3 regions of the Janthinobacterium sp. J1-1 genome follow, and region 1 is predicted to be linked to each of the others. Evidence: predicted binding sites of a transcription regulator. Region 1 holds the regulator's gene; each other region holds the start of a gene.
What was found. Region 1 encodes sigma-54, which starts transcription at its own class of promoters, with help from an activator protein. Its sites were predicted from a motif close to TGGCANGNAANCTGCTTT; they were not measured.
Positions count from the first base shown of each region.

Region 1 (2,201 bases):
GGCGGCACCATCGATATCAGCGGCGTCGACATTTCCAGCCTGCCGATCCACCGCCGCGCGCAGATGGGCCTGTCCTACCTGCCGCAGGAAGCGTCGGTGTTTCGCAAGCTGACGGTGGAAGACAATATCCGCGCCGTGCTGGAAATCCAGACAGTCGACGGCCGGCCCCTGAAAAAGGCCGAAATCGAAGAACGCCTCGACAAACTGCTGGCCGACTTGCAAATTGAAAAGCTGCGCGAAAACCAGGCGCTGTCGCTGTCGGGCGGCGAGCGGCGCCGCGTGGAAATCGCCCGCGCGCTGGCCACCGACCCGCGTTTCGTGCTGCTCGACGAACCGTTCGCCGGCGTCGATCCGATCGCCGTGATCGAAATCCAGCGCATCGTGCGGTTTTTGAAGGAACGCAATATCGGCGTGCTGATCACCGACCATAATGTGCGCGAAACGCTGGGCATCTGCGACCGCGCCTACATCATCAACCAGGGCTCGGTGCTGGCGTCGGGCCGGCCCGACGACATCATCGCCAACGAGTCGGTACGCCGGGTGTATCTGGGCGAACACTTCCGCATGTAAGCCAATGAAACAATCCCTGCAACTGCGCACCTCGCAGCACCTGGCACTGACGCCGCAATTACAGCAATCGATACGCCTGCTGCAACTGTCCACGCTGGAATTGCACCAGGAGCTGGAGCAATTGCTGACCGATAATCCCTTGCTGGAACGGCTCGACGATCCGCTCGACCGCTCGCTGCGCCTGCTGTCCGATGGCGCCCTGAGTTCGACCGCCGCCCCCGGCGAAGCGCCACCGGCGCCGCCGGGCCAGGAAGCGCCGGCGCCAGCCGCCGAAGCGGAGTCGTTTGACGGCGATGGCGGCGAGAGCACGGCCGCGTCCGAGGGCGGCGACAGCGACTGGAACGAGGCCAGCCGCGGCAAGGCGCCCGATGACGAGGATTCCCGTCCGCAACTGGAGGCCCATCACTGCACCTTGCGCGAACACCTGATGGAACAGATGCGCGTGACCGTGCTGGAGCTGCGCGACCGCGCGCTGGTGGAATTGATCATCGATGCGCTCGACGACAATGGCTACCTGGAAGAGCCGCTCGACGATATCCTGGCGCGCCTGCCGGAAGAACTGGAAGTCGATGCGGATGAGCTGCGCACGGCGCTGTCGCTGCTGCAAAGTTTCGACCCTGCCGGCGTGGGTGCGCGCAATGCGTCCGAATGCCTGGCGCTGCAGATCAAACGCTTGCCGCAGGTGGCGCTGGTGACGCGGCGCATGGCCTTGAACATCGTCGAGAAACACCTGACCTGGTTCGCCCAGCGCGACTTCAACAAGCTCAAGAAAGCCCTCGACTGCGACGATGAAGACTTGCGCGAAGCACAGACCGTGATTCGCTTGTGCAACCCGCATCCGGGCGCCGTGTTCGCTTCCGACGTGTCCGATTACGTGGTGCCGGACGTGGTGGTCAAGCGGGCCCGCAATGGCTGGCAGGTATCGCTCAACAATGACGTCATGCCGCGCCTGCGCGTGAACGCCATGTACGCCAACCTGCTCAAGCAGGGCAAGGGCGAAGGCGGCATGGGTGCGCAGTTGCAGGAAGCCAAGTGGCTGATCAAGAACATGCGCCAGCGCTTCGACACCATCCTGCGCGTGGCGCAGGCGATCGTGGAACGGCAAAAGGATTTTTTCTCGCACGGCGCAGTTGCCATGCGGCCACTTGTGCTTCGCGAAATAGCTGATACACTGGGTTTACACGAGAGTACTATCTCGCGGGTAACAACCCAAAAGTACATGCTGACCCCGCATGGAATGTTTGAGTTGAAGTATTTCTTTGGCAGCCACGTCGCCACCGAAGCAGGAGGGGAGGCGTCATCGACGGCGATACGGGCCTTGATCGTGCAATTGACAGGAGCAGAGAACCCTAAAAATCCTTTATCCGACAGTAAGATTGCGGACATGCTGGGGGAACAAGGCATGGTGATTGCGCGACGTACTGTTGCCAAATACCGGGAAGCGTTGAAAATTCCGCCAGTGAGTCTGCGTAAGTCTTTGTAGTTTTTTCGGTTCCTCTGCGGGCCGGAACGATGGACACCGCACGAACCCGATCATCTTTAGGAGTGTGTATGAATCTCACCATCAGCGGACATCATCTCGAAGTGACACCAGCCATCCGTGAATACGTACAAACCAAACTGGAGCGCGT
Region 1 covers NZ_CP132339.1:829,232-831,432, forward strand. Annotated here, with positions in the region: gene lptB (LPS export ABC transporter ATP-binding protein) at 1-570, shown strand, start outside; gene Q8L25_RS03725 (RNA polymerase factor sigma-54) at 575-2,053, shown strand; gene hpf (ribosome hibernation-promoting factor, HPF/YfiA family) at 2,122-2,201, shown strand, end outside.

Region 2 (2,201 bases), 3.1 Mb from region 1:
CGCGCCTGCGCACGCAGCGCATTGCCGACCTGCGCGACACCGTGCTGCAGGAATGGGAACATCGCGTGCGCGCCAGCGTGCGCGGCGCGGCGCAATTGCTGCCGCCGATACTGATCGATACCTTGCCGGCTTTTTTCGACCACCTGGCCGAGGCGCTGTCAGCGGGCAACCCGCGCCAGACCGCCGCCAGCAACAGCAATGTGCCCGCCGTGCATGGCAATGAACGGGCGCGCATGACCAGCTACGGCCCGGAACAGGTGATCCAGGAATACCAGATCTTCCGCGACTGCTTTGCCGAGGCGGCGCTGGCGGCCGGCCTGCCCTTGCGGCGCGGCGACTGGGCCATCCTGCACGCCTCGATCGACATCGCCATCCGCGACGCGATACGCGAATTCACGGCCATGCACGAAAGTTTCCAGCGCCGCATCGCCGCCGGCCTGTCGCATGACATGCGCAATCCGCTGTCGGTGATACTGATCAGCGCGCAATTGCTGCAACGCCAGGCCGGGCTGGAGCCGGACAAGGTGGCGGAGCTGACGCAGCGCATCGTCGACCATGGCAAGCGGCTCGACACCATGATCGAGGAATTGCTCGACACGCTCAGCTATCACCGGGGCCAGCAGTTGCCGCTAGCGCTGTCGCAATTCGACCTGCTGCCGCTGGCGCAGTCGGTCTGCGCCCAGGTCAATCTGCAGCAGCCGGGCAAATGCCAGGTGGCCGGCGCCGGCATCACGGGCTGGTGGTGTGAAAATTCGCTGCGCCGCGCGCTGGAAAACCTGCTCGGCAATGCCGTCAAGTACGGCGATGACGGCGTCATCGAGTTGCGGCTGGAACAGGCGCACGGGCGCGTGATCGTGACCGTGCACAACAGCGGACCGGCCATCGCCGAAGAGCAGATGACGCGCATCTTCGATTATCTGCGGCGCGACAACCATGCGCCCGCACCGGGCTGGGGCATCGGCCTGCCCTATGTCCAGAATGTGGCAGAAAGCCATGGCGGCAGCATCGCCGTCGACAGCGCTCCCGCCAGCGGCACTTCCTTCATCCTCGACCTGCCCGTCGACTGCCGTCCCTACGTCCACCCAGCCGCCTGATTTCCGGCCTGCGGCAGCCCCAATACCGCCCGTCTTGCCATTCCCGGCGCACCAATGCGGTGCAGCGCACACAATGGTGCATTAATTATGGTCTTTTCTGTCATATTCTCTCTGGCACGCTTCGTGCTGAGGTAATGTTACAACCAGGCTCTAGGGGAAATCATAATATGGCGAATTTTTTCAATGAAATGACGGCGGATGGCTTGGGCACCGAAAGCAAGGTGCGTGAACATTATCGTGAATTCCATCAATGGCTGGAGCAGCAATCGCCGGAGACCATCGCCCGCAAGCGGGCCGAGGCCGACCTGACGTTTCGCCGCGTGGGCATCACGTTCGCCGTGTATGGCGACGATGCCGGCACGGAACGCCTGATTCCGTTCGACACGATTCCCCGGATTATTCCCGCCGACGAATGGGCGCAGATGCAAACCGGCCTGGTGCAGCGGGTCAAGGCCCTGAACATGTTCATCCATGATATCTATCATGAACAGAACATCATCAAGGCCGGCATCGTCCCCGCCGAGCAGATCTACAAGAACGCGCAATATCGCCCGGAAATGCAGGGCATCTCGGTCGCATCCGATATCTATGCGCATATCGCCGGCGTCGATATCGTGCGCGCCGGCCAGGGCGAATTCTATGTGCTGGAAGACAATCTGCGCGTGCCGTCCGGCGTGTCCTACATGCTGGAAGACCGCAAGATGATGATGCGGCTGTTCCCGGAACTGTTCGCGCGCAACCGCATCGCCCCGGTCGACCATTATCCCGACATGCTGCTCGACAACCTGCGTTCGGTGGCGCCGATGGGCGTCGACGACCCGACCGTGGTGGTGATGACGCCGGGCATGTACAACTCGGCCTATTTCGAACATGCCTTCCTGGCCCAGCAGATGGGCGTGGAACTGGTCGAAGGCAAGGATCTGTTCGTCAACGACAATTCCGTCTACATGCGCACCACGCGCGGGCCGAAACGGGTGGACGTGATCTACCGCCGCGTCGACGACGATTTCCTCGATCCGCTGGCATTCCGCTCGGACTCCTCGCTGGGCGTGCCCGGCCTGCTGTCGGTATACCGCGCCGGCAGGGTTACCCTGGCCAATGCGATCG
Region 2 covers NZ_CP132339.1:4,483,304-4,485,504, reverse strand. Annotated here, with positions in the region: gene Q8L25_RS20415 (HAMP domain-containing sensor histidine kinase) at 1-1,094, shown strand, start outside; gene Q8L25_RS20410 (circularly permuted type 2 ATP-grasp protein) at 1,262-2,201, shown strand, end outside.
Region 2: Q8L25_RS20410 (circularly permuted type 2 ATP-grasp protein) is a predicted target of sigma-54. The motif match lies at 1,207-1,224, and genes of this name have one in related genera.

Region 3 (2,201 bases), 490 kb from region 1:
CAATATGACGCCGCAGGCGGTCGACACGTCCACACTGCCACAATTGGGCGCCGAGTGGCGCACGGAAAACCCATACCGTAACAATGCGGAAGCGATACGGATCGGCAGCGCCGCCTACACCCAGAACTGCGCCCGCTGCCACGGGCTGGAAGCCGTCTCGGGCGGCATGGCGCCGGACTTGCGCAAGCTCGACAATGACTGTGCGGCCTTGCCCGACGCCAAGAAAAAAGATGGTTGTGCGCAGGAGATCGATCAATATGTGCTGGACACGGTGCGCCATGGCCGCTCGCGCAATGGCGCCGTCTACATGCCGCCATTCGAGGGGGTATTCAGCCAGGAGGCGATCTGGGCGGTAAAGGCCTACCTGGAAACACGGCGCGAGATGCCGTTGTAAGGCCGCCCATCCATCACCGGGAGGCGCTGCCGTGGCAGCGCCTTTTTTATGCTCTAACCAGGAAGCTTGGCCCACGCCAGGCACCAGCCCGGCCCGGCAATCTGCTTGCGGCCGAACATGGCGCACCCCGCCCAGGCATCGTCCTTTTTCCCTTGGAAGAAAGAACAGTTGGCACAGTGCTGTGCCGGCTTGTGTTGCGGGTATTTTTTGCTATCAACCGTGTTCGTATCGTGGCGGTAGCCGAGCGCCTTGGCCTGGTCGCTGTCCTCGTCGACTTTCGGCGCGGTCGATTGTGCGCCGGCGAGCGAGGCTGCGCCCATGCCGCCGACGGCGAGCAGCTGGCAAAGAAAATGGCGGCGTGGTGCTTGATGCATGGTGGTCTCCTGTTGTCGTTATCAAGAAGGCGCAAGACGGCCTTGTTCCCTGCTTCAGCAACCCTTGTGCCAGCAGCTGCCTGCCACGGGCGGCCCGCCCACCCTGTTGCAAAACAGGACAACGCGGCGTCCAGGACTGTGGCAGGACGGCGCACACGCCACCACCAGCGCCATGAAAAAAGCCTGGCATGCATGTTGCTCAATTGGTCATCAGCGACCACGTCGCATGACCAACCATAAAAACCAGCAAGGGAGACCAGCATGCAGCCAGTATTTCCACGTCCAATCGCTTTCGCCATCCTCGCCCTGATCGCCGGCGCCGTCTCGGCGGCCGACGCCAAGGTCACCTGGGACGATATCGCCAACGCCGACAAGGGCACCGCCAATGTGCTCAGTTACGGCCTGGGCCTGAAAGCGCAGCGCCACAGCCTGGCGAAAAAAATCAACACGAAGAATGTCGATCAGATCGTGCCTGCCTGGACCTTCTCGTTCGGTGGCGAAAAGCAGCGCGGCCAGGAAGCGCAGGCGCTGGTCCATGATGGCATCATCTATGTGACGGCCTCGTACTCGCGCATTTACGCGCTGGACGCCAAGACCGGCAAGCAGTTGTGGGCCTATGAACACCGGCTGCCCGACGATATCCGCCCGTGCTGCGATGTGGTCAACCGGGGCCCGGCCATCTATGGCGACAAGGTCTATTTCGGCACGCTGGACGCGCGCATGGTGGCCCTGAACAAGAACACCGGCAAGGTGATGTGGAACGAGAAATTCGGCGACCAGAAGCTGGGCTACACGATGACGGGCGCGCCGTTCGTGATCCGCGAAAAAGGCGGCCGCGTGCTGCTCATACACGGTAACTCGGGCGATGAATTCGGCGCCCAGGGCTGGCTGTTCGCGCGCGATCCGGACACCGGCGCGGAAGTATGGGCGCGGCCGCTGGTCGAAGGCCATGTGGGCCGCACCGACGGCAAACCGGGCACGCCGACCGGCGACGCCAAGGCGCCCAGCTGGCCGCGCGACAAGGACGGCAAGCTGCGCGAAGCGTGGGAACACGGCGGCGGCGCGCCATGGCAGACGGCGTCGTTCGACCCGGAGACCAACACCATCGTCATCGGCGCCGGCAACCCCGCGCCCTGGAATACCTGGGAGCGCACCAAGGAAGGCGACGACCCGCGCAACTGGGACAGCCTGTTCACCTCGGGCCAGGCCTATGTCGACGCCAGCACGGGCGAGCTGAAAGGCTTTTACCAGCACACGCCGAACGACGCCTGGGATTTTTCGGGCAATAACTCGGTGGTGCTGTTCGACTACAAGGACGCCAAAACGGGCAAGCTGGTCAAGGCCTCCGCGCACGCCGACCGCAATGGCTATTTCTATGTAACCGACCGCACGAAACTGGCCCTGGGCGCCGGCTATCCGAACAAGCCGACGTC
Region 3 covers NZ_CP132339.1:1,315,205-1,317,405, reverse strand. Annotated here, with positions in the region: gene pedF (cytochrome c-550 PedF) at 1-394, shown strand, start outside; gene Q8L25_RS05960 (high-potential iron-sulfur protein) at 448-768, opposite strand; gene Q8L25_RS05955 (methanol/ethanol family PQQ-dependent dehydrogenase) at 1,030-2,201, shown strand, end outside.
Region 3: Q8L25_RS05955 (methanol/ethanol family PQQ-dependent dehydrogenase) is a predicted target of sigma-54. The motif match lies at 953-970, and genes of this name have one in related genera.